2 regions of the Psychrobacter sp. ANT_H3 genome follow, and region 1 is predicted to be linked to the other one. Evidence: predicted binding sites of a transcription regulator. Region 1 holds the regulator's gene; the other holds the start of a gene.

Region 1 (16,483 bases):
CCTCAACGCTATCGCGCTCAGTGTCTAATGTCGCCAGTAAAAACTCCGTTTGCGCACGCGCTTCAGGCGTCATCTCTTGATACATCTGTTTCATCGATTGCACTAAGATAGGGCAGGTGTGCTGACAGCTGGTATAAGCCATCACCACTACTTGATTTTTACCCTGCAACTTACCAAGCTCAAAGGTATTGCCATGATGGTCTGTCCAGTCGCCACCTGCCTGATAGATAGAATAATCTTGCCCTAACGCTTCTGCAGGCTCGTGTGCATTCATATCGGTATGATTCATCTGTTTATGATCTATGTCCTTCGTATCGTGATGAGCATCTTTCGCTACTCTAGACTCAGAAGTAGGATCAGGTTGACTGTTTTGTGTTGACGACGAGTTAGGGGCGTCAGGATTGCTACAAGCGAGTAAGCCAATGCATAGTCCTGCAGTCATAGTCAGTTTGATAGCATGAGCCACATTAGACAATAGGTGAGTCGCTGTATTTTGCAATCTTGTATTTTGCATGGTTTTTATTGTTTTCATAAGACAATCCTTAGAGGCCATTAAATTGAATTGAGCATAAAAAGTAGGGCGCTAGGTTAAAAGGGTAATATGTTAAAAGGGCGCTTTTTTGAGGTAAATTAATTACTAGCGCAACGAAAACCAAGGCTGCTAACCGTGTATTTGGCTTCTAAGCTTGAGCGAAAACCATAACGCATAAATGCCGCATAATCACTTGGGTCGACCGCACCTGCTGCGCCCGAGCCGCAAAACATCTGTTGGTTCAGGTTGCTGTCGGCACGTGATTCGCCAGTGACTAAGCTATTGTTAAAATTCTCTGTCCATTCCCAAATCAAACCGTGCATGTCTTTTACGCCCCAATAGTTGGCAGGGCTTTGTCCGACATCAGCAAGTTGGTCTTTGCTACCAGATGATTTGCTATACCAATCAAGGATGCGTTGGTTGTAGCCGGTCTCCAAGCTACCGTTTTTATTGGTCGTAGAAGCCTGTGCGACATATTCCCACTGTTCAACGGTTGGCAAGCGCTTGTTTTGAGCGCGGCAATATTGATTGGCGGCATACCATGACACATTGACCACAGGCTGACGAAAATCAGTCTTTTTGGGGACAGAGATATCTTTGGTATTAATCCAGTGTTTTAAATAACCGGCATCGGCAAAAATAGGCGCAATCGCCCGTTGGCGAAACTTTGGGTTTTCTTTTAAAAACTGATAAAATTGTATGTTAGTAACTGGTAACTCATCAATTTTGAATGTATCGACTGCCACTAACGGTGAGTTTTTACTCAAATATAACGGACGATAAGTACCGGGCTGAATGGTCAGCTCTTTTGCTTGCGCTTGTGTGCTCATAAACCCAAAGTCTGTTGTTACGGTCAGTGCGCTAACGACCAATAACAGTGCTAGCGGGCGAGCAGTCGTATTCAGAATCTTTTGGGTGTTAATTTTTAAAGTTTTGTTTTTGTGAATTTTAATGCTGCGAGTGTTGCTTTTGTGAGTGTTAGTGATGTGAATCGATAACATAACTAATCTCCTAGTAGTCCCAAAAAAGGGCGGGGCGTATAGCAGTCAATCAAGCCGTTATTCATTTAGCCATTTAGTTAATGAGCCATTTAGTCAATCAACCACTATCAAAGCTTTCTGTTTTTAAAGCTTTATTTATAGTGACGGTGCCAAACTCTGATTGAGTCAGACACCGTTTTGATGTAACGATAGAATATTTGGTTATTTACGAGCGGCTTTGACATCTGCTGAGGTGACTTCACCACCTTTATTGCCCCAACTATTGATGATATAAGTGACGACGTTAGCGACTTTTTCATCATCTAAGGCGACCGCTGGCATGACACTGTTGTACTCTTCACCGTTGACGGTGATTTTGCCTGTCAAGCCATGCAAAATAGCATTGATGGCACGTTTGGGGTCTTGGTTGAGGTAGTCTGATTTGGCCAAGGGTGGGAAAGCTTTTGGTATACCAGCACCATTTAATTGGTGACAGGCCGCACAGTTACTGGCGTAAACAGACTCACCCATTTTAATTCTTTCTTGCTTGTTGGCAGCGGTCACTACGGGAGCCGGTGCATTGGTTTTGCCGATGCTTTGCGCCGCTGAGCCTTCAGGTAAATAGACCTCTTCACGCACTTTTCCAGAGTAGATTTTTGCATTTTCAGGACCTTCGACATCGATGATACCAAGTGCCCCTTTGTTAAATGCTCGGAAAATAGAGTGGTCAACCATCACAAGCTCACCTGGGACATCTACCTTGAATTGGGTAATAGCCGCGCCACCTGCGGGAATAAGCGTGGTTTGAACATTATGGTTCTCAGCGCTACCACCTTCCATATTTACCTTGTCAAAAATCTCACCGATGACGTGGAAGGATGAAACCAAGTTAGGACCACCGTTACCGACAAACAGACGAACCGTTTCACCAACTTTCGCTTTAAGCGCGTTTTCACCTGTTAGAGCGCCTACTGAACCGTTAAATAACACGTAGTCAGCTTGTTCCTTCACCGCTTTTTCCATATCAAAAGGTTGTAACCCTTTATCACCATAGTTACCTTTGGTGTAGAAATCGCCTTGCATCACGTAGAATTCACGATCAACTTTTGGTAAGCCTTCTTCTGGCTCAACCAAAATCAGACCGTACATACCGTTTGCGATGTGCATGCCGACGGGCGCTACTGCACAGTGATAAACGTATAAGCCGGGTTTTAATGCTTTAAAGTTAAACTCAGAGGTATAACCAGGAGAAGTAAAGGAAGAGGCGGCACCGCCCCCTGGACCTGTCACGGCGTGTAAATCAATATTGTGCGGCATTTTAGAGTCAGGATGATTTGACAAATGAAACTCAATTTCATCACCTTGACGCACGCGAATAAACTGTCCTGGTACCTGACCGCCAAACGTCCAGAAATTATACTCAACGCCATCCGCTAAGCGCATGGTTTTTTCCACAGTTTCCATTTTTACGATGACTTTTGCTGCATAGTCACGATCGATGGGTGGAGGCACATCAGGCGCATGGGTGATAATAGCGTCAATCACTGGTAACTCACCATTTTTAGTATTTGGCGCCTTGCTATCCTTTTTGGCTTGAGTAGTCTCTGTTGTGGTTGCAGTAGCATCATCATCAGGGGTTGATTTATCACAACCAACCATCCCTGCTGTGCCAAGAGCGAGTAGACATACTAGGGCAAGCTTAGAGTAGGTAAGTGATTGATGCTCAGAAGATGTTGAATTAAAAAGGCGCATAAGGCTCTCCAAAAATTAAAAATAAGTGGCTCATTTAACAAAGCTCGATTTTTATCTCTTCTAATCATCCCAATGTTAATTGTGATGAAAAGCAAACATCACTATCAAAACAAAAAAATCAAATAACAACATTATAAAAGTTGCGAGCTTCTAAATTGGCTTCTATAAAATTCATTTTAAATGAATGTTATAGAATAAGCGAATTATTCCAGTAAGATTTATTCACGCTTTTTGTACTGGCGAGTTATGAATTTAGTTAGGTGTTTTTACAATTTAGTGTACTAGAAAGTAATGCTCTGAATAGTCTAAACGTTGAGAGTTTTTAACCTTTTAATCAAGCGTAATTATTGGTTCGAGAGTAAGAGAAGCTTTTTTAACGCTCATTACTATTACTACTACTGTTTTTATCATTCGTACTTTCTTGACTGGATAAACGGCGTTTAATAAGTAAACCAATCACAGCGACCACTATCAGTATGCCGATTGCTTTGGAATAAGGCGCTAACATGCCGGCGACGGCGTCATAGTTTTGACCTAAGTAATAGCCCGCTAAAGCCAATATCGCTGTCCAAATACTAGCCCCTAAAGCCGTCAATGCCAAAAAGGGCAATAGCGCCATTCTATTCATGCCAGCTGGGATAGAAATCAGCGAGCGCACCCCCGGCACCATACGTCCAAAAAACACTGCCATCTTGCCATGTTTATCAAACCATGCATTTGCCGCGGTGATATCAGCAGGCTTTACAAACAGATATTTACCATACTTTTCCGTAAATGCGACCAAACGCGGCTCATCAAATACGCGACCCACATAGTATAAAGGCACCGCCCCCAGCACCGCCCCAAGCGTACCGGCTAATATCACCAGAATAATGCTTAAATCGCCTTTGGCAGCGGCAAAGCCAGCGGCTGGCATAATGACTTCAGAAGGGATCGGCGGAAAGATGTTTTCAGCAAACATGGCAAAAATAATGCCAAAGTAACCGAATTTTGCCATGATACCGAGTACCCATGCACTCATTTGATCCATTGTAAAGACTCGCTCAAGGTTGGAATAAAGAAACAATAAATCATACGGGCATTTATCAAAATTATTTGTACTAAATTACGGGCTTAGTATGTATTAAATATTGCTAAAAGTCCGTCATTTAATGCGTTTATCTGAGAGCAGCTCGAGGACAGAGCGCAATCTGTACAGGCTTAGTATTTTATTTATCTTAATAAATAGTTAATAAAAACACACAAGAAGCTTCTATTTACTGCCAAGTTTATGGCATAAGGTCGTCTTAATCGTGCTTATTTTAGACTATTCATATTTCATAAAGGTTTTTTAGCACAAAAACCTCATTAGGCATTTAATATTTAGAGAGCTATCAAGGAGATTAAGATGAATAAAATAACAGCAAATGTAGGATTAACCAAAGCGCGGCAGGCGTTATGGATCGCATTGTTTGCCAGTATTGTCGGCGTTACGGCTTGTAGTAATGAGAGAGAAGATGTGGCGGCAGATTCGACCGAAGTGGCAGATGAAGTGGCCGTCGACGAGGCGAGTGAAGAAGGCACTGAAGTTGTCGAAACCGGTATGACCGCAGATGGAATGTCGGGTAATGATGGTGAGCAGAAAGCCGATGACACTGTAACCGTCAACGAGAGTAATGCAAATTTGGATCAAACCCCAGCAGATGGCGTGCAGTAAATACTTCGATAACTCAAGCTTTTGACGAACAAGTTTTGAATGTTCAGGTTTTTGATGAGAGTAAGATGAGAGTAAATTGTCCAAAAAAAAGAGCTGCAAATTGTTTGCAGCTCTTTTTATTTCAGTTTTAGTAAAACTATAGCCCTTTACAGATAATATGATAACTATCGACTGGTAAAGGTAATTGTTTTAGCGCCATTAGTAGATGGCTGGCTGATGGTTACTTTACTGTCTAAGATATCGCCGCGCGCATTGATTTTATAGCATTCTGACGAGCTGCCATTAGGATCGTTATTGAGCAGCAGATTGCCTGAGGTTTCTATACAAAACCACGCGGTATTATTGCTGTCTCTGGTCAAAGACCAATCTTGGTTATAAGTACCTATTTTTTTGCGCATACTTCTATCGGCGTAAACGTCTTCAGTAATCAATTTGCTTGATGAGCCAACCGTTGCCATTTTGGGAATGGTTGTGGTCTGATTCGACAGCGAATACTTACCTGAGCTGTCAGTGAAACCATGGAATACCAAGGGATTGAGGGTAAAGTAATTAATAGCGACCGATTGATCAGTGACTTGATTGTTTACTTTGTTGATGGTGTTTACTTCAGCGCCTTGTACTTGTTTATTATTAAAGACCATACTGCCTTTGGGCGTAACTTTGATATCCGCAGAGGCCGTTTGATTGCCGACGGTCGCCACTAGGCTTTGACTGCGAGCTTTAGTATAAATATTGAGCATGGCTGCTTCAACGGGATATTGAGTGACAATGTTATTTGAATTGCCCGGTGTGGTGCCACCGTTCATACCACCCGCACAAGCGCTTAAGCCTACCGATACAGCGACAAGTAATCCTAATTTTTTCATGGTATATTCCCTCGATTTATTTAACTGCAATTTATTAATAAGTGATAGACCTATCTACTATAATCGAATTTTTAAGCGATAACATCTGCTGTGTATCCCTGCGCCTGCTATCCTTACATCATTATAACAACCGATGATTTTGCAGAAATTTATTGAATGAATGGGCGATAAGAACTACTAGCCAATTAAAACAGGATTAATAGGTGTTTTTACTGTTCATACCTCCTTAGTCTGTTATCATTTCGTCCTGCAAAAAATCACAGTTATTTTCTATAAGTACCATTCGTTAGGACGTTAAAATGATCGTCAAGCAAAAGCCCAGCGCCATCAAACTGCTTTTTACCTTGCGTGGCTCCATCCTGCCAAAGGTCTATCCGCAGATTTTGCTCATTAGTCTGATCAGTGCCTTTATCACCAATATTCAGCATGGGTTTCCCAGTTCTTTTTCTTCTTATAGCGTCGCACCGTTTACCTTGCTTGGGATTGCCTTATCGTTGTTTCTAGGTTTTCGGAATAATGCCAGTTATCAGCGCTGGTGGGAAGCTCGTGGGCTATGGGGGCAATTGGTCTATGATACGCGCAGCTTTACCCGTCAAGTGCTGTCTTATATAGATGATGAAAGTAAGAATGGGCAAGAAAATAAGGAGGGGCGAGATAGCCAGCGGCGATTGGTGTATTTAAGCATCGCTTTTACCCATGCCTTACGTCATCGATTGCGTGACAGCTCGCCTTGGCAAGATGTCGAGCGTTTTGTAGAACCTATACATCATACCAGCATGAAGCAAGCACAAAATTTGCCAGATTATCTACTGCGTCTGCTAGGTAAGGAGCTTGGCTATTGTCGGCGGCGGCGCTTGACGTCAGAGCATATGATACAAAATATGGATGAGCGCCTAAATTCGATGACGGTGGTTTTGTCCGCTTGTGAGCGTATTCATAGCACACCATTGCCGTTTGCTTATACGCTACTGGTGCATCGCACGACGTATCTATATTGCTTTATGCTGCCTTTTGGTTTGGTTTCTTCTTTAGGCTGGGTGACGCCCTTGATTTGCGGGGTCATTGCTTATACCTTTTTTGGTTTGGATGCGCTAAGTGAAGAGTTGGAAGAGCCTTTTGGTTTGGCTGCCAACCAATTACCGCTGACGGCCTTATCACGTACTATTGAGATTAATTTGCTAGAAGCTTTGGGCGAAACCGAGTTGCCGCCGAATATCATAGCTAAAAACGGCTATTTACAATAAGTGATTTATAATTGTCATAATGACCATTAAATGCTGTTTAAAAAGCTTAGCAGCGTTTGTTGTTGCGTGGCAGGTAATTGCTTAAAGCGTGTGCATACTTAAGTTAATTGCCTTTCAGCCAAAGCAAATAAAGACATGAATAAGCCCTCCATTCAATTGACAGTCATCCAAATGGCGTCAGCAAGCTATTTACTCTGATTACTCATGCCAGCATCAGTGGTTTGCTGGACGATTTGTTCGACTTGCATAAAGTCCGTATGCCGCACATCTTTACCGCTGGTGCAAAAAATAACCAGCTCAGCAATGTTGCGAGCATGATCGCCCACCCGTTCTAGGGCGCGCAATACCCATAGTATATTAATCACTTTGGACACATGGCGGCTGTCTTCCATAATATAGGTCATCAAGGCACGCGTGGCCGATTGGTACTCTTCATTGACCGCGGTATCGCTTTGCAATACTGAAAATGCCTGCTGCGGATTCATATTTGAGAAGGCGTCAATGGCATCGAGCAGCATCAAGCGTACCTGATTGGATAAATGCTGAACCTCTGAATAACCTCTTGGTGACGCGCCATCTTCAATCAATTGGCAGGCCATACGGGCGATTTTTTCTGCTTCGTCACCGACACGTTCAAAGTCGACAATGCCTTTGCTCAGCGCCATCACTAAGCGCAAATCATTGGCGGCTGGCTGGCGCTTAGCGACTAACAAAATAATTTGCTCATCGATTTTAATCTCTAGCTGATTGATCAAATGGTCGTCTTCAATCACTTTTTTTGCGGTCGCCTCATCTGCGGCTATCAGGGCGCGTGTCGCAACCATGACTTGCTCTGCTGCCATGTGACCCATTTGCATAAACAGCTCAATCACGTCATGTAAGTCATTATCAAAACTCTTTGATAAATGCTTTGCCGTTATCGCCATGCTTGCTTCCTTAATCGTATTGGTGTTGCTCATAAAAATATTGCCAAAATGAGTAGCGTGATAAATGACTGCTAGAAATGATTGCTTTAAGCGAACAGCGACTTAGCCATAACGACCGGTAATATAATCTTCAGTCGCTTTTTGTGCTGGGTTGGTGAATATTTGATCTGTTTCACCCATTTCTACCATGTCTCCCAAATACATATAAGCGGTGTAGTCGGAGACGCGCGCGGCCTGCTGCATATTGTGGGTGACGATAGCAATGGTATAGTCGTTTTTTAAATCGGTAATCAAATCTTCAATCGCGCCAGTAGAGATGGGGTCGAGCGCTGACGTTGGCTCATCTAATAGCAAGACTTCAGGCTTTGTTGCTACTCCGCGGGCGATACAAAGTCGCTGCTGTTGACCGCCCGATAATGACAATCCTGACGCTTTAAGTTTGTCTTTGACTTCCAGCCATAATGCTGCTTTTTTGAGTGCCCACTCGACACGCTCATCCAGCTCTGCTTTGCTGAGCTTTTCATAGAGACGGACGCCAAATGCGACGTTGTCATAAATAGACATCGGGAAGGGTGTGGGCTTTTGAAAAACCATACCGACACGCGCACGCAGCAAGTTAACATCCATATCTTTGGCCAAAATATTTTGGCCATCAAGGGTAATTTGACCTTCAGCATGCATACTCGGATACAAGTCATACATACGGTTAAAGGTACGTAGCAGCGTTGATTTACCGCAGCCTGAGGGACCAATAAAAGCGGTGACCTTTTTTTCTGGGATATCGATATTGATGTTTTTTAACGCTTGAAAATCACCATAATAAAAGTCCAAATCGCGAATGGTAATCTTGGCAGGTGGCATGTTATCAGGCATGTCTGCCATGGTTTGCTTGATAAGATGGGCGATATCTGGCTGTTTATGCTGACCATGGTTAAACATAGCGTCATCTAGTAAACGGCGTTTGCTGCTAGTATCTGTCATCGGCTTAGTCGCTTTTCTCTCTAATACATCAGTCATAATGGTATCCATCTGTTTTAAAGTTTTGTTAAATGGGGGTGTTTTTTTGCTCTTAACTGTGCGTTTGTTAGCCTTAAATTATCTGCTATAGTCTTTGCCACCGATAAAGCGGGCGGCGATATTTAAGAATAATACTGTCGCAGTAATGAGCAGCGCCGCCGCCCAAGCCAGTGCATGCCAGTTGTCATAAGGACTCATGGCAAACTGATAAATCGTATTGGGTAAGTTGGCCATCGGTTGGCTCATATCGGTACTAAAGTACTGGTTGTTTAGCGCAGTGAATAGCAAGGGCGCGGTCTCACCGGTAATACGCGCAAAAGCAAGCAGCACACCGGTAGTCAGACCGGCTTTGGCAGCTTTCAGTGTCACGGTACTGACCAGCTTCCATTTTGGTGTGCCGAGTGCATAAGCAGCTTCGCGCAAAGTATTAGGCACTAGGTTTAGCATGTTCTCCGTCGTACGCACGACAATAGGAATCACAATCAGCGCCAATGCCAATGCACCGGCCCAACCCGAAAAGCTCTGTCCTTTGACCATCAAGGCATAAATAAACAGACCAATCACGATAGATGGGGCCGACAATAAAATATCGTTTAAAAATCGGGTGACTTTACCCAGCATACTGCCATGTGAAAATTCCGCTAAATAAATGCCAGCCATCATGCCGATTGGGGCACCAATCGCCAAGCCCGAAAAAGCCAACATCACTGAGCCAACAATGGCATTGCGTAGACCGCCTTCGCCCATCGGTGGCGGGGTATCTGCCATAAAGACAGGCATCTCGATGAGACCTTGAAAGCCTTCAACAAACAGCGTAATCAAAATCCAAATGAGCCAAAACAAACCAAATATAATCGCTGATAAGGCAAACCCAAGTCCCAATCTATTGATAAAACGGCGCTTGTTATAAAGACGCTTGTTGTAGCGGTCTTCAAAGCGTACAGAAGGCTGGCTTGGCTGCGTAGTGACTGGTGCTAAAGTCATGAAGTGTTTGTCCTTCTTAGGTCAAATAATGGCTGCAAATGACGTGTTTTAGTTTGTTTAGGCTTGTTTTGATTTGCTTTGTTAGCTTTTAAAATAGGGTGTTTAATTACCTGCTTTTTGGTCAATACGCATGAGCATGAGTTTAGATATTGATAGAACGATAAAGGTAATGACAAATAGGATTAACCCTAAATGTAATAATGACGCTAAGTGCAGCTCACTTGACGCTTCGGCAAACTCGTTGGCCAGCGCTGAGGTAATAGTCACCCCAGAGGTAAATAGGCTTGGGCTGATATTGAAAGCATTACCAATCAAAAAGGTAACAGCCATCGTCTCGCCAAGCGCTCGACCAAGTCCCAAAATCACGCCACCAACCACACCTGCTTTGGTATAAGGTAAGATAATTTTGAACATGACCTCCCAGGTGGTGGCGCCCATGCCGTATGCCGATTCTTTTAGCAGGTCTGGCACCACAGAGAAAACATCGCGCATGGTGGCGGCGATAAAGGGAATAATCATAATTGCCAGTATTAATGAGGCGGTAAACATACCCAGTCCCATCGGCGCACCGGTAAAAACCTTGCCAATAATAGGTAGGGGGCCAATATTTTCAATAAACCAAGGCTGAATTTGATCACCAAAAAACGGCGCAAAGACAAACAAGCCCCACATGCCGTAGATGATAGAAGGAATGCCTGCCAGCAGCTCGATAGCAATACCCAATGGCTTTTTCAAAAAATTGGGACAAAGTTCCGTTAAAAAGATAGCAATCCCAAAGCTGACTGGTACGGCGATACAGATAGCGATGAGCGAGGTGACCACTGTTCCGTAAATGGGGGCAAGTGCACCGTATTGATCGTTCACCGTATCCCAGTTATTGCTGGTATAAAATCCCAAGCCAAACTCAGTGATACTTGGCCATGCGCCGACAATCAATGACAGCATGATGCCGCCAAGCGACAAGAGCACCAAAATTGCAAATGCTTTGGTGGCATTAACAAAAACCGCGTCAAAGCGTTTTTGTTTTGCCAGTTGGGATTTTAGGTCTGCCATAAAAGCCTCTGTTGTTTATCGCTCTAACTTTTCATTATGTTAATGATGAATGGTGTTAACGCTTGCTAGTGTGAAAGCTTGATTGTAAAAAACCTTAGGGGTTTTAGCTTTAGCGTCTTACCGTAATAAACTGTGTCATCTAACGACCAGCCATTAAGCTCATTACGGCTAAGACGTCACCAAGCAAACACGCTTTTCAGTATTTGCTTGATGGCATTAGTTAGCTGATTCTCGACTTGCTTCTTTTCGAATTAATAAGCCTCGAATTAATAAGCTTTGAATTAATAAGCTTTGAATTAATAAGCCTCGAGCTACTGTGCTGAGGTATAGACAGGCTTACCTTCGCTGTCGACCACCTCGTTCCATTTTGCTTTAAATAAAGCTACGGCCGTATCTGAAAAAGGCACGTAATCGAGGCTCATCGCATCATCATCGCCCTGAGCATAAGCCCAATCAAAGAAGTTAAGGACGCCTGCCACTTGCTTAGCATCTTGCGGCTGTTTGTGGACTAAGATAAAGGTCGCAGCAGCGATAGGCCATGCTTGGTCGGTCTCAGAGTTGGTGATGACTTTATAAAAGCCTTCTTGCTTTGACCAATCGATGTCACCAGCGGCGGCGAATGTTTGCGCAGACGGTTGCACGACGTTGCCGGCGGCATTTTTTAGGGCAACGTGTGACATGCCATTTTGCTTAGCATAGGCATATTCAACGTAGCCGATAGAGTTTTTCATACGCGTCACATAGCTTGAAACGCCTTCGTTACCTTTACCGCCCGCACCGGTTGCTGAGGTTGGCCATTTCACGGTTTTATCGACGCCAACACTGTCTTTCCAGTCGTTTGACACTTTGGCTAAATAATCAGTAAAGTTAAAGGTTGTGCCCGAACCATCTGAGCGGAATACTGTGGTAATGGCAGCGTCAGGAAGGGTTAAATCAGGGTTCATGGCTGCGATGGCAGGGTCATTCCAGTTGCTGATTTTGCCAAGATAGATGTCAGCGAGCATTTTTCCATCGAGCTTTAATTGACCAGGTGCAACGCCATCGATATTGACGATAGGTACCACGCCGCCGATAACAGTTGGGAATTGAATCAGACCGGCTTCGTTTAATTCAGCTGGCGTCATTGGCGCATCAGAGGCGCCGAAATCAACGGTTTTTGCGACGATTTGTTTGATACCACCCGATGAACCAATCGACTGATAGTTCACTTGACCGCCTGTTGCTTTATTGTAGGCATCTGACCATTTAGCATAGATAGGCTGCGGGAAAGAGGCGCCTGCGCCGGTGATATTCATCGACACATTCATCGATACATTGTCTGTCGACTGAACGTTTGCGCTGTCGGTAGAGGCGGTGGTTGATTGCGCCGAAGTAGCCGGCTCATTGCTTTCATTACTATTGGGGGTTTGATTACAAGCAGCTAAGGTAAAGGTACTCGCGACTGCTAAAGCCATTAATGAATAACGCATTATTTCTCCTAAAAAGTAATCAGATTTAAGTATGGGGCATTTATGAATAACAATGTCGCTGCCCAGGTTTTTAGTAATGTATTGCTAACGATGTTTGGTTAGCAAGGTTTTGCTGCAAAGACGCTCGGTGGTCAATGAGCACATTGTGCCGAGCAAATATGACAGTTTGATGAAATAAGACATTTTTATGAAAAAAGTCGGTCAATTAAAAACCCAGCCTAATAAAGCAGTCGTTTAAGGGGATTGCAGCTGCTATCTAGCGCAAAATTCGTTATGATGAGCCGTTGGTTTTTTTGGGGCGTAAGGGTTTAAGGCTAAGCGTTCAAAGCACAGCGTTTAAAGTATAGGGCTGAAAGTACAGTGTTTGAGGTGAGGTGCAGTGTTTAAGGCACAGCATTTAACGTAGCGAGTCACTGTGTCATCAAACTGTCATAATTAAGCCGTTTAATGGGCAGGCGTTGATAAGGGCTTAGTATTTTTGTTTTCCAATTTTTTGTCTTTCAATAATGAGGCGATGGTATGCGCAATGAGCAGATTTTGATTGTCGAAGATGAACCTGCAATTCGTGAGATGGTGGTAATGACGCTAGAGATGGCGGGCTTTGAGAGTTTACAAGCGGCTGACGTCGCAGAGGCGCATCAGCAAGTGGTGGATCATAGACCGGCGTTGATTTTGCTAGATTGGATGTTGCCGGGTGATAAAAGTGGTATTGATTTTTGCCGCATGCTTAAAAGCGATGAGATGCTGGCTGAGATACCGGTGATTATGCTGACCGCCAAAAGTGAAGAGGATAGCAAGGTTCATGGGCTTGATGCGGGCGCTGATGACTATATGACCAAACCCTTTTCAACGCGTGAATTAATCTCCAGAATCAAAGCGGTATTACGCCGTAGTCGTGCGCTTAGTAGCGATAAGCCAATCGAAATAGGCAAGCTTAGTCTCGATCCCAAAAGTCAGCGTATCACCGCGGATAATACAGTCATTGATATCGGGCCGACAGAATATCGCTTGCTGGCGTTTTTTATGAGTCACCCCGAGCGTGCTTATACGCGCACCCAGCTGTTAGATCAGGTCTGGGGCGGCAATGTCTATATCGAAGATCGCACGATTGATGTACACATCCGGCGTTTACGAAAATTACTACAGCCTTATGATTGTAGTGCCTTGATTCAAACGGTTCGCGGTACCGGTTATCGGTTTTCGAGTCTGGTTGAATAACGCTATCGATTTTGAAAAATAGCCCATTATTTACAAGGCAGCTTACAAGGTAGTTTATAAGGCAAGGAAACAGTGATAAGAACATTCAGTGCTCAGAGTCATAAATATTTAGAATAATAAGAACTAAGAAGCATAAGTACTGAGAATAGTCAGTGCTAAGAATAGTCAGTGCTAAGAATAGTCAGTTCTAAGAATAAGTGCTAAGCATCATACTGATAATAAAGAAGAGAGAAAAACATGATAACGCCAAGGGACATTGAGCAACAGGACATCGAGCAATACTCCACCGACCAGCTGAAAAAAATCAGAAGTGCCTTACGCGCACTGCGAGATGCGGTTATCTTGCTAAATGACGATGATGGTTTGGAGTGGTGGAATCAGGCTGCCGAAGATTTATTATTGTTGCAGACAGCGGATCATGGCAAAAGTATTTTTGACTTTATTAATGTCCCTGAGTTTCGGCAATACTATCAGAGTATGGTGACACCCAATGATGGTGTACATATGAAGTCATGGCAAGACCCTAACCGTTATCTTAAATGTGAGCTCACGCCTTTTGGCGATGAAAAGCTGCTGATTATTTATGATGTGACCCGCTTACAACACTTAGAGCAAATGCGCCGCGACTTTGTGGCAAATGTCTCGCATGAGTTACGAACGCCATTGACTGTACTGATGGGCTATCTGGAGAATTTCTCAGATCAGGAAGATATGCCGCGGCAATGGCGACGCGGGTTTGAGTTAATGACGCAGCAGACTGCGCGCATGAATAGAGTGGTCAATGACTTGCTGCTGCTGTCTCGGATTGAAATCGAAGAGACACATGAGCTGCATTATATTGATATGACCAAGCTGCTCACCCATGTCTATGATGACGCGCAGGCTTATAACCAAGAATATGGCCATACGCTGCATTTACAGATAGATACCTATGATGGTCTTTATGGCTCGGAGATGTATTTGAACAGTGCGTTATCCAATTTGGTGATTAATGCGATTAAATACACGCCAAAAGCAGGTAATATCGTCATCAGTTGGGCGAGGACCGCAGAAGGCTGTCGGTTTGCCGTCAGTGATGATGGTATTGGGATTGCGCCGGAGCATGTTGCAAGATTGACCGAGCGTTTTTACCGAGTGGATAGCGGGCGCAGTCGTGCGACAGGCGGCACAGGGCTAGGGCTGGCGATTGTGAAGCATGTGTTATATCAATATGATACGACCTTACAAATTGAATCGTCAGAAGGTAAAGGCTCGACATTTAGCGCCGTTTTCCCCGCCACTCATATTCGCTCTGCTCCTATAGGCTAACTGCTAAACTCGTAGCCGTTAGCAGGATTTTTAAACATGACTGTCAATGATTAGTTTCTAAATTGGCTAAAAACGCGGCAAAACCTTCTGTTGCTCGAGCTTGCAAACGGCTGCTAGTAATAACTCGAACGCGATTGCTCCAGGTGATGGCATAGCCTGTACTCTCAAACCTTTTTACCAAATCGACATCTTCATGACACCCTAATGGCGCAAAACCGCCAACGGCAAGATAAGACTCAGCGCTAAAACTTAAATTTGCCCCATGAATATGACGATGTCCCATCTTATCTTGATAATGAGCCATATAATCTTTGCGCGTTTGCGGCGTCAAATGTGCCCAGCTATCAACACTTACTACGCCGCATATCATATCGGTAGGCTGGTCTTTGATATGGGTGATTTGCTGTATCAGCCAATCTGGGGTGACGACTGAATCAGCGTCTGTACAGGCAAGCCATGTCGCGCCAGCTGCGATAGCATGACGAATGCCTAAATCCCGTACTTGTCCCACGCATTGGTAATCACAGCATAGATAATTCACGTCAGCATTTTCGATTTTAGTATTTTTAGCTTGAGCACTTTCTAATTGAACACTTTTAACCAATTCAAGCGTATCATCGCGACAGCTGTCAAGCACGACAAGCACAGTCGCGGTAATGGTAGAGGGCAGCTGCTCAATGGCAGTTTGCACCGATGCTAAGCACTTAGTAATAGTCATCGCTTCGTTATGAGCAGGAATGACAATGCCAATTTTCATATCATCCATATATCCGCCTTGTTTTGCTGAGTGTCATATCCTCTTATGCCAAGTTCTCTTGCATGGCGACTGATTCGGGAGAGTATTGCCAAACGTCTAATAAGAAATCGCTATCGATAATTTTACTTTGATGGGTAAAGGTTGAATTTTTAGTATCGATGTGCTGTCCCTGCTTAGGTTCTAGCTCATTACTTCCTTTATTAAACGCTTGGCATAAACGTTGATGTACGGTTTCACCCGTCATCACAAAGCCTTCAATGGCATAACGCCAATGACAGCATAGCAATGTGCCACCCACAGCAAGGTTTTGTTTAATCCAAGTAATAACTGTCTCAATATCATTGGGCGATAAATAATATAAAATTTCACTAATAATAATTAAATCAAAGATTGGCTGAGCAGTCGGTAATTCGTCAGGAATGACTCCTTGTATGACATTTACATGCGCGGACTCTGCCAAATGTTGCTTAGCAAGCTGCACCGCCTGTTTATTACCGTCCATACTTAATAAGGCCTGACAACGGCTGGCAAGTAACTCACTAAATACGCCGTTTCCACAGCCTAATTCAATGGCGTTTTCATATTGTGCTTGTGGCAACACAGCTAGACACATATCGCGTTTACGCTTTTCGTACCAGCGTGTCTGATACTGCCAAGGGTCGCTATTGCCACTATATAAGG
Region 2 (16,483 bases), on a different contig from region 1:
AATAGTCGGCTAAGCGCTACGAAGCGGTGACAATTTTTGCTATAATCACGGCGTAATAATTACGATAAAAAAACACCAGTTTTTCGCTGGTCTGGCTATATAAGGCTAGGATTTTAGGGCAATTGTTGCAACATCGTATTTTTAAGAATGATTTCTTAATATCATATTCAAAATTTAATCAGAGAGCGTCTTATGGCTTTAATATCGTTACGTCAACTTCTAGATCATGCCGCCGAGCACAGCTACGGTGTTCCTGCCTTTAACGTCAATAACTTAGAGCAGATGCGTGCAATCATGATGGCGGCCGACGCCTGTGACTCGCCTGTCATTGTTCAAGCCAGTGCCGGCGCCCGTAGTTATGCAGGTTCTGCGTTTTTACGTCATCTGATTATTGCGGCGATTGAAGAGTGGCCACATATTCCTGTAGTGATGCATCAAGATCATGGTATGTCACCTGCTATTTGCCAGCGCTCAATTCAGATGGGCTTTTCATCAGTGATGATGGATGGCTCGCTTGGTGAAGACGGCAAAACGCCAATGGACTATGATTATAACGCTAGCGTGACTCGCGAAGTGGTCAAAATGGCGCACGCGTGCGGTGTTTCAGTAGAAGGTGAAATTGGTTGCTTGGGCAGTCTTGAGACAGGAATGGCAGGCGAAGAAGATGGCTCTGGTGCAGAAGGCATCTTAGATCACGAGCAACTGTTGACCAGCGCTGATGAAGCCGAGCAGTTTGTCAAAGACACCAATGTGGATGCGTTAGCCATTGCTATCGGTACCAGCCATGGTGCGTATAAATTCACCCGTCCACCTACAGGCGATATCTTATCCATTGAGCGCGTAAAAGAGATTCATGCCCGTATCCCGCATACCCATTTGGTCATGCATGGCTCGTCGTCAGTACCGCAAGAGTGGCTAAAAGTTATCAATGAAAACGGCGGTAACATCGGTGAGACTTATGGTGTACCGGTTGAGCAAATTGTTGAAGCGATTAAGCATGGTGTGCGTAAGGTAAATATCGATACTGATTTGCGTTTGGCATCAACGGGCGCTATCCGTAAATTCCTTGCGGAAAATCCAAGTGAATTTGATCCACGTAAATACTTTAAAGCCTCTATGGTTGCGATGTCAGATATCTGTACCAATCGCTTTGAAGCTTTTGGTTCTGCTGGTCAAGCACATAAGATTCGCCCAATCAGCCTTGAAGGTATGGTCGATTTTTATAAATAAGCGTTGCCAACAAGATATGCTCATTTAATCATAGCAGCATGGCTTATTTTTAGCGCAGCTTCTATATTTAAGCTTGGTACTTATGTACTGTACGTCGGTTCTATAAAAGGTGGTAGATGATGATTGGATTGATTAGCGGACAGGTGCAGTATTTGATGGCGCCGACTGCCTGTGTCATGACCACCTCTGGCGTAGGCTACGATATAGAGCTGCCGCTACCGTCGTTTTGCCAGTTGCGTCTCAACGAGCAGGCGAGCATTTGGACGCATTTTCATGTGCGTGAAGATGCGCAGCTGCTTTATGGCTTTATCGATCGTAAGGAGCGTGATGTCTTTCGCCAGTTGATTAAAATCAATGGTGTTGGGGCAAAGATGGCATTGGCTATGCTGTCTGCGATGTCAGCTGCTGAGCTAAAAATGCATGTCGAGCAAGAGTCAGAGACGGCATTGACGCGGATTCCAGGTATCGGTAAAAAGACAGCACAGCGTTTATTGATTGAGCTAAAAGACAAGCTAAAAAATATTGAGGTTGATAACAGTAATTTAGAGTTTGCGATTCAGCCTGCGCCCATTTCTGCTGAAGGCAGTATCATCGCTGAGGTGGAAGGCGCCTTAATTAGCTTGGGTTATAAAGAAAGAGAAGCGCAGCAAGCGATTAAAGCCGCTAAGAGTAATGGCGCTACCTTTGCAGATACGCAAAGCTTGCTAAAAGCCACCTTGCAACAGCTATCTGGCTTTTAAGTAATGTGAGCGTGTTATTCTATAGTATCAATAAGTCTTCAACAGATAAGCGACATTCATTGTCGCTTATTTTCGTTTTAGGCTGTGTTTTTTTGACTAGCTGCTTTATGATGTTTTGCATGACTTATACGCAGCGTTTGGTTATGCTGTTTATTACCTAGCCTTTTAAAAATAATTATTTTAATAAAATGATAAAACCTATGATGCAAGATCGTTTGATTAATCCGTTAGAAGGGGCAGGTGATGCGCCTGATTCCAATATTCGACCGGCATTATTGGCTGAATATATCGGTCAGCCGGTGGTGCGTGAGCAGATGGAAGTGTTCATTAGCGCTGCCAGAGGCCGTAACGAGCCGTTGGATCATACCCTTATCTTTGGTCCACCGGGCTTAGGGAAGACAACCCTTGCCAATATCATTGCTCGTGAGATGGGCGGCAATCTGCGCTCAACGTCAGGGCCAGTGCTTGAGCGTCCAGGTGATTTAGCCGCCATGCTGACCAATTTAGAAGAAGGTGATGTACTCTTTATCGATGAAATCCATCGCTTGAGCTCTGTTATTGAAGAAATCCTTTATCCAGCGATGGAAGATTTTCAGCTCGATATTATGATTGGTGAAGGGCCGGCAGCGCGTTCTATCAAGCTTGATTTACCGCCGTTTACCTTAGTTGCGGCAACCACACGAGCAGGGCTGTTGACCTCGCCATTACGTGATCGTTTTGGGATTGTGCAGCGCTTAGAGTTTTATAATATCGCTGATTTGACGACGATTGTTAGCCGTGCCGCGCGTTTAATGCGCGTGCCAATGAGTGAAGATGGTGCGGTAGAGATTGCTCGCCGTGCGCGTGGTACGCCAAGGATTGCCAATCGATTATTACGCCGTGTCCGTGATTATGCGCAGGTGAGAGGCGATGGTAGTATCAATGGCGCGATAGCCGGTAGTGCGCTCGATATGCTGGCCGTAGATAGACGTGGGCTTGATCATTTAGACAGACGTTATATTGAGATATTGCAAGAGCGTTTTGATGGTGGTCCTGCAGGCGTTGAAGCAGTAGCAGCAGCCATGGCTGAGGATCGCGGTACGTTAGAGGATGTGATTGAGCCGTATTTGATTCAGCAAGGCTATGTACTGCGAACCGCTCGTGGTCGTGTATTGACGCAAATGGCGATTGATCAGATGTTATAGAATAGTCAATTCAAAACGCACGAGGTATATCTTTAATAGCCTTGTGCAGGTATAAATTTTTCTCGCTTGCTGTGTGCTTTGCACTCCAGAGGCTTTGAAAAATTCATACCTGCAGCCTCGCATTTGCTTCAAAACAAATGAACCATATTAAAACCAAAAATGCGTCTGCGTCTAATTTTTTAATTAAACGCAGACGCACTTTTTTACTTTGATTTTAATAAGCTTATTAAATAGTAGGTAACGTTTCAGGCCATATCTTGCCGGGATTTAAAATATTTTTAGGGTCAAGCGCTGACTTAATGGCTTGCATCAACACTAAAGCATTACCGTGCTCTTGTTGCATATATTTCTGTTTGCCTTGTCCAATACCGTGCTCACCGGTACAGGTGCCATCCATCTCAATCGCACGGCTGGCAAGGCGGCTGATGATACCGTCAGCGGTAGCGACTTCTTCAGGGTTGTTGGTATCGACCAATAATAAAACATGAAAATTACCATCGCCTACGTGACCGACAATAGGTCCAATCATGCCAGACGCTTCGATATCTTTTGCTGTCTCACTGACGCATTCTGCCAAGCGTGAAATGGGCACGCAGGCATCAGTCGATAAGGCGCTTGCCTCAGGTCGTAGGGCACAGCTAGCATGATAGGCATTATGCCGCGCTTGCCACAAACGTTTACGTTCGGCTTCATTGGTATCCCAAGCAAAATCCGTACCGCCGAATTCTTCGATGATATCGGTAAAGATTTGCGCTTGTTCAGCGACGCTGGCTTCTGTGCCATGAAACTCTACAAATAGCGTAGGTGTCTCAGTTAAATCAAGATTAGCATATTGATTACAGGCTTTGATTTGCATGGCATCGAGCAGCTCGATACGGGCAATGGGCAAGCACATTTGAATGGTCAACATCACCGCCTGACAAGCATCTTCAATCGTTGGGAAGTGGCAGATACCACTGCCAATACATTCGCTGATACCAAATAACTTGAGCGTGACTTCGGTGACGATACCAAGCGTACCTTCTGAACCGATCATCAATCGCGTCAAATCATAACCAGCAGCAGACTTTTTGGCACGGGTGCCGGTGCGGACAATCTCTCCGCTTGCGGTAACGACTTCAAGTGCAAGTACCACATCTTTCATGGTGCCATAGCGTACGGCATTGGTGCCTGAGGCGCGAGTAGCGACCATACCGCCGATACTGGCATTGGCACCGGGGTCTATGGGGAAAAATAGTCCGGTATCACGTAAATAATGGTTAAGTTGCTCACGTGTGACGCCAGGTTGTACGGTAACGGTCAGGTCTTCATTATTAACCTGCAATATCGCATCCATGGCATGCATATCAATACATAGCCCGCCATAGGGTGCGTTTAATTGACCTTCTAAGGATGAGCCAATACCAAAGGCAATCACTGGCATCTGATACTGATTGCAAATCTCAACCGCAGCAGCAACCTCGTGTTTATCCTGTACTGTTAATACCGCGTCGGGTGGCTGATTGGCAAGCCACGTCATGGTATGACCATGCTGCTCACGTATTGTGGTATTGGTGCTCAGTTGTTTGCCAAAGCGTGTTTGCAAAGCGGCAATAGCGTCACTATGATTTGGTTTGACTGAATCATGAGGCTTGGAAGGTGATGTAGATGATATGGTCGACATAGGTAAATTCTCCATATAAGACGTACTTTAACTGACCAAACAAGCTGTCAGATAAGATAAAAGTTTAAGCTCTAATTCCTTTTGATTGTCGTTAAAGGACAATCAAAAGGAATTAGAGCTTATTAGATTAAAATTTAACTTTTATAACTATTAATGAGTATTCACAGCCATTAAAAAATCAGCAATCTAAGCTAGAACCCGCCAAATAACGACAATCATAGCCAATAAATAAAAGATAGGCGCAAACCAACCGACTTGTGTGGCGATGGCAATAAACACGGCAAAACCTGACAGCGCTAGCCAATCACGGCGACGATCATTAAGCATGTCTGCGCGAATCTGCTGTATTTCTCGCAGCTGACTGTCTTGGCGCGACCCTTGTGAGGCAAGGCTTTGCAATCCTTGATCTAGCAGCTTAGGAATATCAGTGGTTGATAATAAAATCTCTGGCAACTGCTGACGCAGATGTTGCAAGTTACGCATCGGATCGAGCTGCTCTTTAATCCAGCCGCTTAAAATGGGCTTAGCAAGTGACCAGATATCAAGGTCAGGATATAAGTCGCGACCAAGTCCTTCGACATGCACTAAGGTTTTAAGTAGCAGCATCAATTGCGGCGGAATACTCATATGGTGGCGACGGGCGATATCTAAAATCTGCATCAACACACCAGCAAAGTCGATATCATTAATGGATTTTTGTAGCATCGGACCGACAGTGCGTTTCATATCACGCATTAAAGCATGCTTATCGGTATTGGGCGGTATCCAACCAGCACGGCTGACGATATCAACCATCGCCGTAAAGTTATTATTCATCACCGCCAAAAGCATGCGCGCGACAATAAGCTGGTCGTCTTTTGATAGCGTACCCATAATGGCGCAATCAAGGCCGATATAGCGCGGCTCATGACCCAAGTCAACCGCTGCCATATTTGCAGTGAGCGTTTTAACCGGCGGCGTTTCTACAAAGACATTACCCGGATGCATATCAGCATGAAAGAAATTATCGCGAAATACTTGGGTGAAAAATATCGTTAAGCCTTTTTCTGCCAGTGCTGCACGGTCATAACCAAGCTTATCAAATACCTCAACTTGCGAGATAGGAACGCCTTGAATACGCTCCATGACCATGACGTTTTTGGCCGCATCATAGACTTCAGGCACATACATCAATGCAGAACCCAAGAAGTTATTACGCATCTGCGTGGTATTGTCTGCCTCTAAGGTTAAATCCAATTCATTAAGCATGACTTGGCGATAGTCTTCGACAATATCAACGATATGGATGGCACGCGCCGCTTCGATACGCGCCGATGCCCAACTGGCAAGCTCACGTAATAGTTCAAAGTCAGCAACGATAGTGGTGCGAATATCAGGGCGAACGACCTTTACCACCACTTCACGACCATCATGTAGAGCCGCCGTATGTACTTGGGCGATAGAGGCTGCTGCTAACGGCTTAACGTCAAAACGGGCAAATAGCGTGGCGATAGATTGACCGAGACCATGTTTCGAATCTTGGATTTGGGCAATAGCAACGTCAGAGTCGAAAGGCTTGACCTTATCTTGCAGCTGCACCAATTGCTCGATAATCTCAGGCGGCACCAAATCGCGGCGCGTCGAAAGCAATTGACCCAGTTTCAAAAATAACGTACCCATATCTTCAAGCGCATATTTTATGGCATTGGGCTGATGTTTTTTACCCCAAGCAGCTGGATGCAAGCGAATTAAACGCGCTAAAGGTTGCAGCTGCGGCGCTTCTTCGACAGACAGATGGGTATCAATGCGATAAGCGGCGGCAATACGCCAAAGTTCAAATAAACGGGCGCGATGGGATAGTAGCATGGGATATAGGTACTCTAAAAATTCGAAAATAGGCTAGATATTGTATTTTTCATAACAGTAGATGTTTATAGAGAGCATTTAAACAATCTTAGCATCTACGTATTATTATCTATTATTGCTTAAACGTGCTTGCTCATCTTTGATAGCAGCAAGCTTAGCTTCTTCTCGCTCAATATCAGCACGCAGTTTTAATAACTGCTGTTTTAAATCATTGACTTCGGCGGCTTCCATCGGGTCAGGAGCAACATTACCGGCTACATCATTTGCCCAGTCGCTGACATCATTAAAGGCGCGTTTGGCGCTATGACGCCAGCTGCCTTTTAGCTGTGAGATGAGAAGATGCAGTTGGCTGGCCATCGGTTTACCAATAAAGGGCTCAAGCTGTCCAGCGACATCAGGATCAAAACCTGCGACCAGTTGTTTAAGTTGCATGAGCACTTTGTAATCACCAGCGATAGGCAAGTTGCCCTCAGTGCCGCGCATCAGGTTGAGCAGCTGCGCAGGATTATCAACGGTAATAATGCAGTCTGGACGACTATGGCCAAGACGCGCACGCTCTAGACTGGCTTTTTGGCGCTCATTCATATTGCCGCTTGGCTCAAAGACACTCTCCGTCATGACCGGCTCAAAGCGCAAACGCTCATCGGTAAATAAGACGTCCAAATTCACTTCAGGCGTGCCCATATTTAAACGCAGCACTTTACCCGCAAGCGGTGCCAGACCAGCTTTGGTAATCTCATCGCTGGCAATGGCGATATTAATCAGCTTTTCGGCACCCGCCAAAAGTAATACAGTCAGCATAAGGCTCTCGCATGTTTGGTTGAGCGCCATAAGCGTGGCGCATATTTCAATATTGGCTGTTATGACGATCATTAAACGCCTGCCTAATGACAGACGTTTTTACATTATGAATAAGCTTGTATAGCCAGCTTTTATCACTAGATATTAAGCATAAATAACGTGTTTATGCTTTAAAGCCGCGATGGACCGCGACGATACCAGCAGTCAAGTTATGATAATCGCAATTTTCAAAGCCTGCTTGCTGCATCATCTGTTTAAGCGTTTGCTGATCAGGATGCATACGAATCGATTCTGCCAAGTATTGATAGCTTTCAGCATCATTAGCAATCAGCTTGCCCATAATTGGCAAAGCAGTAAATGAATATAAATCATAAGCTTTTGATAATGGCTCAAAGACAGGTTTTGAGAATTCTAAAATCAGTAAACGCCCGCCTGGCTTTAGCACACGATACATAGATTTTAGAGCAGCATCTTTGTCTGTGACATTACGCAGACCAAAGCTGATAGTCACTAAATCAAAGCTTTCATCATCGAATGGCGCTAAAGTTTCAGCGTTTGCTAAGACAAAATCAACGTTATTACAGCCAGCATTAATCAAGCGCTCACGACCCACTTCTAACATCGCCGCATTGATGTCTGATAACACCACATGACCGTTGCGACCAACTTCACGGCTGAATACTTTAGCCAAATCGCCCGTACCGCCAGCGATATCAAGCACATGCTGACCGGCACGTACACCTGATAAGCTAATCGCATAACGCTTCCATAAACGATGAATACCAAATGACATTAAGTCATTCATAATATCGTATTTTTTGGCAACTGAGGTAAAGACATCAGCAACGCGCGCTTGCTTTTCTGCTTTATTAACCGTCTTATAACCAAAATGCGTTTGCTCATTACCATCAGTATCAGGCGTATGTGGGTTATTGATGTCATCACGCTGGTTAAATAGCGTTTGTTTGGCGGTTTGTGCTTGCGGAGAAGTAGGGTTGGCGCTGTTGTTTAATGTGGCGTTAGGGTTAGCGTTGGTGGTATGGTTTGGCATAGTCGTTTGTTGACCTTGTGGGGTTCCGGTTGGTAAGTCTTGCACTTGGGTGAAGTCATTATTATTGTTATCGACTGCGGCATTTTCATTAAGCGTCGTATTAGAAACATGGTTTTGACGCGCTTTTACTTGCGCGGTGATATTTTGATTGTTGGCGATACTGTCTTTGACCAATTTATCTTGCAGGTGACCATGAGAAGTCGCATCAGTTGCAGCATTGTTATTTGAGTTGTCAATCATACGATTATCCTATTATTCGTTTTTATGATGGCGTATTTGAGCATTGTTGACTCATTATTTAAGTATAGTTTAATCAGTAACAGCGCCGTGAGCCACGTGCATTATTTGACCCTATCATACACCAAACGTTGCTGGCTTACCGCCATTATCCGTGTTGTGAACTTCGTCAATAATCTCAAGCTCACGCTCACAAAATGGTTCGATAAAGCTGCTGACGCTTTTTAGCGGTTTCATGGCTTTAAAGCCTGCATCAATAAAGTCGTAAAGCGGTTGGAAGTTATAGCGATACGCAGCGCCTTTTGCCATTGCAAAGGCTTTTTTGAGCATAAAGGAATTCAGGTCTTTATCGGTACGATAGCAGACTTCTTTTAGGTTGTTAATTTGCACGCGACGCTCATCTGCCTCATCAACAGCGCGGTAGGCGGCAAGCATATTCTCTTCATTAACCGCTAAATCTTGAGCAACCAACCACTCGGCCAAATGCAAATCAAGCTCAATCGCCAAGATAGATGCTTGAATGCCCATGCTACCAGCTTCTAAAGAAGACTCTTTGGCTAGGCGCTCAAGTTTTTTGGCTTTAGGAAGGATACGTCCTAATTGCTCTGCCAATACTTTAAATTCATCACCACCATATAGCTGGGTTAAGAAATAATCTGCCATTAATTGGTTTTTTGGTTGTTCAAATAGCGCGCTGTGCGTACGCTTAATACGCGCTTGTTGCCATGCTTGCACTTCTTTAAGTTTAGTATTTAAGGCAGCATCTTCATGGTGTGGCAGCGCCCAAAAACGGTTTAAGTGCTGTTGTAAATTGGCTAAAGCAGTCATGGCAGGTAATCCTATAAAAAGTAAAAATAACAATCAATCAAATTGATGGTAAAAGGGCTGAGAGGGTACTAAATTTTATACTTATAGGCAGCTATTAAAGCATGCTCGCAAGATTTTGTTCACCTTAAAAGAAAATACCGCAGAATACAAATGCCAAACTGTTACATAGCAGGGTTATTTACTAAATTTACGCAATGCTATGATTAACTAAAATGGTGATTTTAAGCACTGTGATAAGTGTTGTAATCAGTATTGTAAGCAATGTTATAAAAACAAAGCACTTATAACATAGCTATGTAAATATGAAATGGCTAGGCAAAAAAATCATTCATACAGAACATCCATAAAAATAGTATAACGCCGCATAACAAAGCATAAAATATTATCTAATAATAATAGAGGGAGCATGGGCATGAACAAAAAAAATGATACGACTGAGGACCAAGCGCCACAAGCCGTGAGTGACCAATTTAGTAAGCAAGTCATCGAGCAGCGCTTAACACCCAATCCGTTAAATCTCTTTTCTATGGACAAAGATACCCTGCGATTGGCATTGGTCACCGCACAGTTTGCTCTGCGTGCCACGCGGCAACAAACACCGCCAACTATGAATAAACCAACAGGGTTATTAGTGCTGGTCAACGGTATGGAGCAAGCAGGCAAGGGCACAGCGGTCACCCAGCTGCGGCAATGGGTCGACCCACGTTTACTGAAAGTCGAGGCAACCATTGGTGATTGTCCCTTAGAGCATCAGCCGATTTGGCAGGCACATACCAAGGCGCTGCCGCGTCATGGCGATGTCATGGTATATTTTGGCAACTGGTATGCTGATTTGCTCTATAACGTCATGCGTATGGCAACGCTAGATAATGAAGGTAAGGAACATAAAGAAAGTAAGGATAAGAATAATAACCAGCTGAAAGATAAAGCCTTGCCTATTGGCCAATGGCAAGACTATTTAAAACAAGCGCTGACTAAGTTACAAGCCTTTGAACAAGACCTTGCTGCTAATCAAACCAAGCTGCTCAAATGCTGGTTTCATGTCGATATCGAAACCTTGCAGGCGCGGCTAAATGACGACAAGGCTGATCCAGAATTTTTATATCAAATTGATTGGAAAAACAAAAAGGTCGTCGAAACTTTTAATGAGGTGGCAACGGCGCTATTACGCCAGCAGGGAGATTGGATTATTATCGATGGTGATGACAAATCACAAGCAGCCATGCATTTTTGTCATCAAGTGTTGCAAGCGATGCAAACAGCGTTAGCAAGCAGTCGTATAGAGGAAAGCGAACAGCTAGAAAATGTTAAAAAATTCGAGCCAGTAAAAGTCCCTAAAGCTTTGATAAATATCGATGATATCGAGATAGATAAGTCTGAGTACCATGAAGCGCTTGCCGATAAACAAGCGCGCCTTGCTGAGCTGCTACGTGCGCGTAAGGGTCGGCATGTGATCTTTGCCTTTGAAGGTATGGATGCGGCTGGCAAGGGTGGCGCTATTAAAAGACTGGTTGCGCCGCTCGACCCACGCGAGTATCAGATTTATAATATTGGCGCACCGATGCTGTATGAATTACAACACCCTTATCTATGGCGATTTTGGACCAAACTGCCCAATGAGCAGATCGATCGTATCAGCCGTATCGCTATCTTTGACCGTACTTGGTATGGGCGCGTATTGGTCGAACGTATTGAGGGTTTTGCGACCGATGAAGAATGGCAGCGCGCTTATGATGAAATCAATCGCTTTGAGGCGGATTTGGTAGCGGCTGGCACGATAGTTATCAAATACTGGCTTGCCATCGATAAGAAAGAGCAGCTTAAGCGCTTTGAGGCGCGCGAAGAGACCCCGCATAAGCAATTTAAATTGACCGATGATGATTGGCGTAATCGTGATAACTGGGCAGATTATGTGCAATCGGCAGCTGATATGCTGGCACGTACAAATACAGAGGACGCCCCTTGGTGTGTCATCGCCACCAATGAAAAGCGGCAAGCGCGCCTAGATGTATTAGACCATGCCATTGAGCAGCTATCTTTAGCACTGCCTGATAACTGATTAAAAGGTTTGAGAATTGATTATATTTTGGCTCAGCCAAATTATAAAATATAACAACAAATTTTCACTAAATTGACAAGTTTTATCGCGCTTACATTCACAGTTACAAATCTCGCAATATCATCATGCATTCTGTGTCTATATTTAATATAATAGGCACATTATAAACTCTGCTTTCTACAAAATAGCTCAGCAGTCGGATACTGTATTTATCATATAAATGCTTTAATCATTACTCATATATTTGTCATAACCAACGCTATCACTATAAAAACCTAAGCCGCAAGCTGCTGTAATCGGATGATTTGGCAATACTACTTGCGGCTTTATGGCATTTTGTGTGATGGTTTTTTTACCTGATATTTTTATCATAGGCAAACTAAGCTAGATATTAGTGCTAGGTATGAGTAGAAAATAATGGTAAACAGACGAGATCGTCTGAGTGATGGATCAATAAGGTATTGCAGGCTAGTTATTCAAACCAATTTTCAAAGCGGTGGTTTAAAGCCGTGGTTTAAAACAGTATTTCAACAAACAAGTTCAAAAAACAGTATTTCAAAAAACAGTATTTCAAAAACACGTTGCGCACACGCTATCATAATATTGGGTGGTGAAAACAACACCGTTCATAGCGCCGCAATGTCATCAATCACATATAATTTCAATCAGCTTACGCAGGACGTATCAACGTATGGGTATTAGCAGCAGTTCTACAGGACCAACCAAAGCAGTCGGTTCTATGAGAATCAATCTATTTTTTGCCATTTTACTGATTGCGATGACCGCTTACTTTTTATGGTGGGGTCTAGATTACACCATGCATCAGCAGACGACGCTATTTATCGTAGCGACGGCTTTTGGTGTGTTTATGGCATTCAATATCGGTGGTAATGACGTCGCCAACTCCTTTGGTACCTCAGTGGGTGCGGGGACGTTGACCATTCCGCAAGCCTTGGGTATCGCAGCGATATTTGAAGTGTCGGGCGCGGTGTTGGCAGGCGGTGAAGTTACCGATACCATCCGAAGCGGTATTGTCGATCTCGATGGTCTATCGGTCACGCCCAACCAGTTTATTTATGTCATGCTCTCAGCGCTTATCGCTGCTGCATTTTGGTTGTTATTTGCGACCAAAAAAGGTCTGCCCGTTTCAACCACTCACGCCATTATCGGCGGCGTGGTTGGTAGCTCCATTGTATTAGGTATCTCGTTAGGTGGCACCGAAATGGCGTTATCTACGGTGAATTGGGGCACGATTGGAACGATTGCTATCTCTTGGGTCATATCACCATTACTCGGCGGCGTCTTCTCCTACCTGTTATATGGCCAGATTAAGAAAAATATCATTGAGTATAATGATAGAACAGAAGCGCACATTGCGACGCTAAAGGGCGATAAAAAAACCTTAAAGCAAAATCACAAAGAGTATCTGGATGGTCTGACCGAATCAGAACAACTGGCTTATACCTCAGCGATGTTACGTGATCAGGAAATCTATAAAGATGATGATTGCGACGTTGAAGATTTAGAAACCGATTATTACAAACAGCTTTATGAAATTGAAAACGAGCGCAGCAACCTCGATACGCTAAAAGCATTAAAGCAATGGGTACCTATTATTGCGGCTGCTGGCGGCGCGGTCATGGCCTCTTTGGTCATCTTTAAAGGCTTAAAGAATGTCAATAATGGCATGACAACGCTGCAAGGCTTTTTAATCATGGGCATGATTGCAGCGCTAGTTTGGCTTGCGACCTATATCTATACCAAGAGTATCCGCGGTAAGCATAAGGAAGATTTGACCAAAGCGACGTTTATTATGTTTAGCTGGATGCAAGTCTTTACCGCATCAGCCTTTGCCTTTAGTCACGGCTCAAACGATATCGCCAACGCCGTCGGTCCTTTTGCCGCGATTATGGACGTTATCCGTACCAATAGCATAGCGACCGAAGCGGCAGTACCACCTGCAGTTATGTTAACCTTTGGTGTGGCGCTAATCGTTGGTCTTTGGTTTATCGGTAAAGAAGTGATTCAAACCGTTGGTACCAATCTGGCAAAAATGCATCCGGCTTCTGGCTTCTCAGCGGAATTGGCTGCTGCTGCTGTGGTAATGGGCGCTTCGACCATGGGGCTGCCGGTATCGAGTACGCATACCTTAGTTGGTGCGGTACTTGGCATCGGTATCGTCAATAGAGACACCAACTGGGCGCTGATGAAGCCTATCGGTTTGGCATGGATAATTACCCTTCCTGCCGCCGCTTCAATGTCAGCTATCAGCTATATTTTCTTAAGTAATATTTTTTAAGACAAAGTTTTTTAAATGACACTTTTAAAGCCATGTTTTTAGAGTATTGTTCTTAAAGAAGTATTCTTAAGGTGGTTTTTTAGATTAAAGCCGTATGAGTTTTTAACAAGATTTTAACGGTGAGATTTTACTACTTTATCTAACAGCATAAAAAACGCTTATCAGCATCGTGCCGATAAGCGTTTTTTTATATTAAAATGAGAATTAATTTAATAAAATTAAGTTCTATTCGGTGCCAAACTGTTTACGTTTTTTGGCAAAGAAGCGGTCTAAGCGATCCATGGCATCTTCTAAATCGTGCAGGTTGGGCAAAAACACCAAGCGGAAATGGTCGGGTGCATCCCAGTTAAAGCCAGTGCCTTGTACCAGTAAGACGTTTTCTTCCACCAATAAATCCATCATAAACGCCATATCATCTTCGATAGGGTAGACGGCAGGATCCATCTTTGGAAAGCAATAAAACGCCCCTTGCGGCATGGTACAAGAAATACCTTTAATGGCGTTTAAGCGCGAAACCGCCATTTCGCGCTGCTTATAGAGACGGCCTTTTTTAGAGGTCAAATCCTTCATGCTTTGATAACCGCCCATCGCGGTTTGAATGGCATATTGCCCTTGAACGTTTGAACATAGGCGCATAGACGCCAGCATATCCAAACCTTCAATAAAGTCAGCAGCGTGGTGTTTTTTACCAGAAACCATCATCCAACCAGCGCGGAAACCTGCGATACGATGCGACTTTGATAAACCGTTGTAAGACAGCACAAGCACATCATCGGTCAAGGTGCTCATCGGTGTATGTTCCATATCATCATAGAGAATACGGTCATAAATCTCATCGGCCATGATGATTAAATCGTGCTCTTTTGCCACCTCGATAATCTGCAGCAGCAATTCATCGCTATACAGTGCACCCGTTGGGTTATTGGGGTTAATAACCACGATGCCTTTGGTTTTAGAAGTGATTTTAGATTTGATGTCTTCGATATCAGGATGCCAATTGTCGTCTTCATTACAGCGATAATGCACGGCTGTACCGCCTGCTAAGTTGGCGGCTGCCGTCCAAAGCGGGTAATCAGGCATTGGCACCAGGACTTCATCGCCATCGTTCATGAGCGCCTGCATGGTCATGACAATCAGCTCAGAGACGCCATTACCCAAATACACATCACGCACATCGACAGCAGATAGCAGGCCTTTTGATTGATAATATTGCAAGACCGCTTTACGGGCCGCAAAAATCCCTTGCGAGTCTGAATATCCCGTCGCTTCTGGCAGATTCATCGCCACATCACGCAAAATCTCATGCGGTGCTTCAAGACCGAACGGGGCAGGGTTACCAATATTAAGCTTTAAAATGCGCTTACCTTCGGCTTCCATTTTATTAGCCGTCTGCAGCAGAGGACCGCGAATATCGTAACAAACGTTTTGTAATTTATCGGATTTTTTTATTGTGTTCATAGAGTGCCCACTCATAGGGTTGTTTTGTGAATGTGGTGCTGCTTGATTTGTCATTGGTTGAGCGTTGCTAACTTGCTTGCTAGAGGCTGCATTTTTATTATGAGCATTTATGCTTTGAGTTAAATCTGCGTCGCTAGCAATATTACTATCGATGTCTATATCGCTATTAGCTGCACTTTGCAGTTCACCACGCAAAAGGTACCCTTCGCTACAGCCTAAGATACGCGCTAAGGTCGGCAGCTTCGATGATACGATGCCATTGGTGCCGCGCTCCCAGTTAGAGATAGCACCGCGACTGACCTTTGCGCCTGCTGCGGTCATCGCTTGCGCCAATTGCTCGGCAGTCATGCCTTTATCGCGGCGCAGTTGTACCAATCGTTCGGCTTGCGTACTTTGAGGAGCTTGAGAAAATTCGCTATCAGCCATTGTTATGTGACCCTTTTATTAAAGACAATCAAACCTAATGCAAGATATTATTGCAAATGAACTTTGAATGCAAGTATCAAGGTGAATATCCGTAAAATTAATTTCGAAGTTATAAGGTAATGCAAGAATAACTTGCATTTATAAGTTAAATGACTCTTCAAATCCTTTTTTTAAACAAATTTGGTGCTAAATGGTGAGTGAAATAAGAAGTTATTAAACCAGTGCTTATTAAGCCAACACTAATGAAGCGAAAATAATCAAGCGTACGACATACGGGCTCAATAAAATTACAACTTTACTCATTTAGGCGGCAAGATAATTTGTTATATTTTACTTCTCTATCTAAATAATTTTCCCAAGACTTTAAGCTCTCAGCTGGCAAGTTGCGCACCTTTATAATAACTACCTTGAATAGTCAGCTGGTAAGCAGCAGATAAAGGCTATCGTTTTTATAAAAAGAGCGATAACGTTTTGCGAGAAAATGACAAACAACAAACGAGATAGCCACTCATTTCATCCAAATATTCCATAAGGATAAACGATGCAAGACAATCAATTAAGCAAAGAAGAAATCAGCCAGTTGACCGAAGCGGACTGGAAAGAGCGCCTGAGTGCCGATGAGTATCATGTGATGCGTGAGAAGGGCACAGAGCGTCCATTTA

Evidence for each region. The regulator PhoB, encoded in region 1, activates phosphate uptake and scavenging genes when phosphate is short. The targets are predictions, from matches to a motif close to TGTCATNAANCTGTCATAA.
Region 2: a site for PhoB is predicted at 12,279-12,297, ahead of PG901_RS08290 (inorganic phosphate transporter). Genes of this name have one in related genera too.

The regions. Positions count from the first base shown of each region.
Region 1 covers NZ_JAQISM010000001.1:341,211-357,693, forward strand. Annotated here, with positions in the region: gene PG901_RS01320 (SCO family protein) at 1-532, opposite strand, end outside; gene PG901_RS01325 (formylglycine-generating enzyme family protein) at 631-1,533, opposite strand; gene nirK (copper-containing nitrite reductase) at 1,735-3,264, opposite strand; gene PG901_RS01335 (DedA family protein) at 3,638-4,294, opposite strand; gene PG901_RS01340 (hypothetical protein) at 4,652-4,960, shown strand; gene PG901_RS01345 (hypothetical protein) at 5,125-5,826, opposite strand; gene PG901_RS01350 (bestrophin family protein) at 6,126-7,070, shown strand; gene phoU (phosphate signaling complex protein PhoU) at 7,256-7,996, opposite strand; gene pstB (phosphate ABC transporter ATP-binding protein PstB) at 8,099-9,025, opposite strand; gene pstA (phosphate ABC transporter permease PstA) at 9,092-9,997, opposite strand; gene pstC (phosphate ABC transporter permease subunit PstC) at 10,100-11,050, opposite strand; gene pstS (phosphate ABC transporter substrate-binding protein PstS) at 11,362-12,519, opposite strand; gene phoB (phosphate regulon transcriptional regulator PhoB) at 13,039-13,737, shown strand; gene phoR (phosphate regulon sensor histidine kinase PhoR) at 13,975-15,045, shown strand; gene PG901_RS01390 (glycosyltransferase) at 15,089-15,802, opposite strand; gene PG901_RS01395 (class I SAM-dependent DNA methyltransferase) at 15,846-16,483, opposite strand, start outside.
Region 2 covers NZ_JAQISM010000015.1:25,646-42,128, reverse strand. Annotated here, with positions in the region: gene fba (class II fructose-bisphosphate aldolase) at 193-1,230, shown strand; gene ruvA (Holliday junction branch migration protein RuvA) at 1,350-1,970, shown strand; gene ruvB (Holliday junction branch migration DNA helicase RuvB) at 2,174-3,154, shown strand; gene PG901_RS08325 (FAD-binding oxidoreductase) at 3,381-4,817, opposite strand; gene PG901_RS08320 (ABC1 kinase family protein) at 5,004-6,662, opposite strand; gene PG901_RS08315 (ubiquinone biosynthesis accessory factor UbiJ) at 6,768-7,463, opposite strand; gene ubiE (bifunctional demethylmenaquinone methyltransferase/2-methoxy-6-polyprenyl-1,4-benzoquinol methylase UbiE) at 7,627-8,754, opposite strand; gene PG901_RS08305 (FFLEELY motif protein) at 8,869-9,579, opposite strand; gene PG901_RS08300 (ATPase) at 9,992-11,638, shown strand; gene PG901_RS08295 (hypothetical protein) at 11,864-12,010, opposite strand; gene PG901_RS08290 (inorganic phosphate transporter) at 12,330-13,937, shown strand; gene PG901_RS08285 (aminotransferase class I/II-fold pyridoxal phosphate-dependent enzyme) at 14,163-15,821, opposite strand; gene msrB (peptide-methionine (R)-S-oxide reductase MsrB) at 16,363-16,483, shown strand, end outside.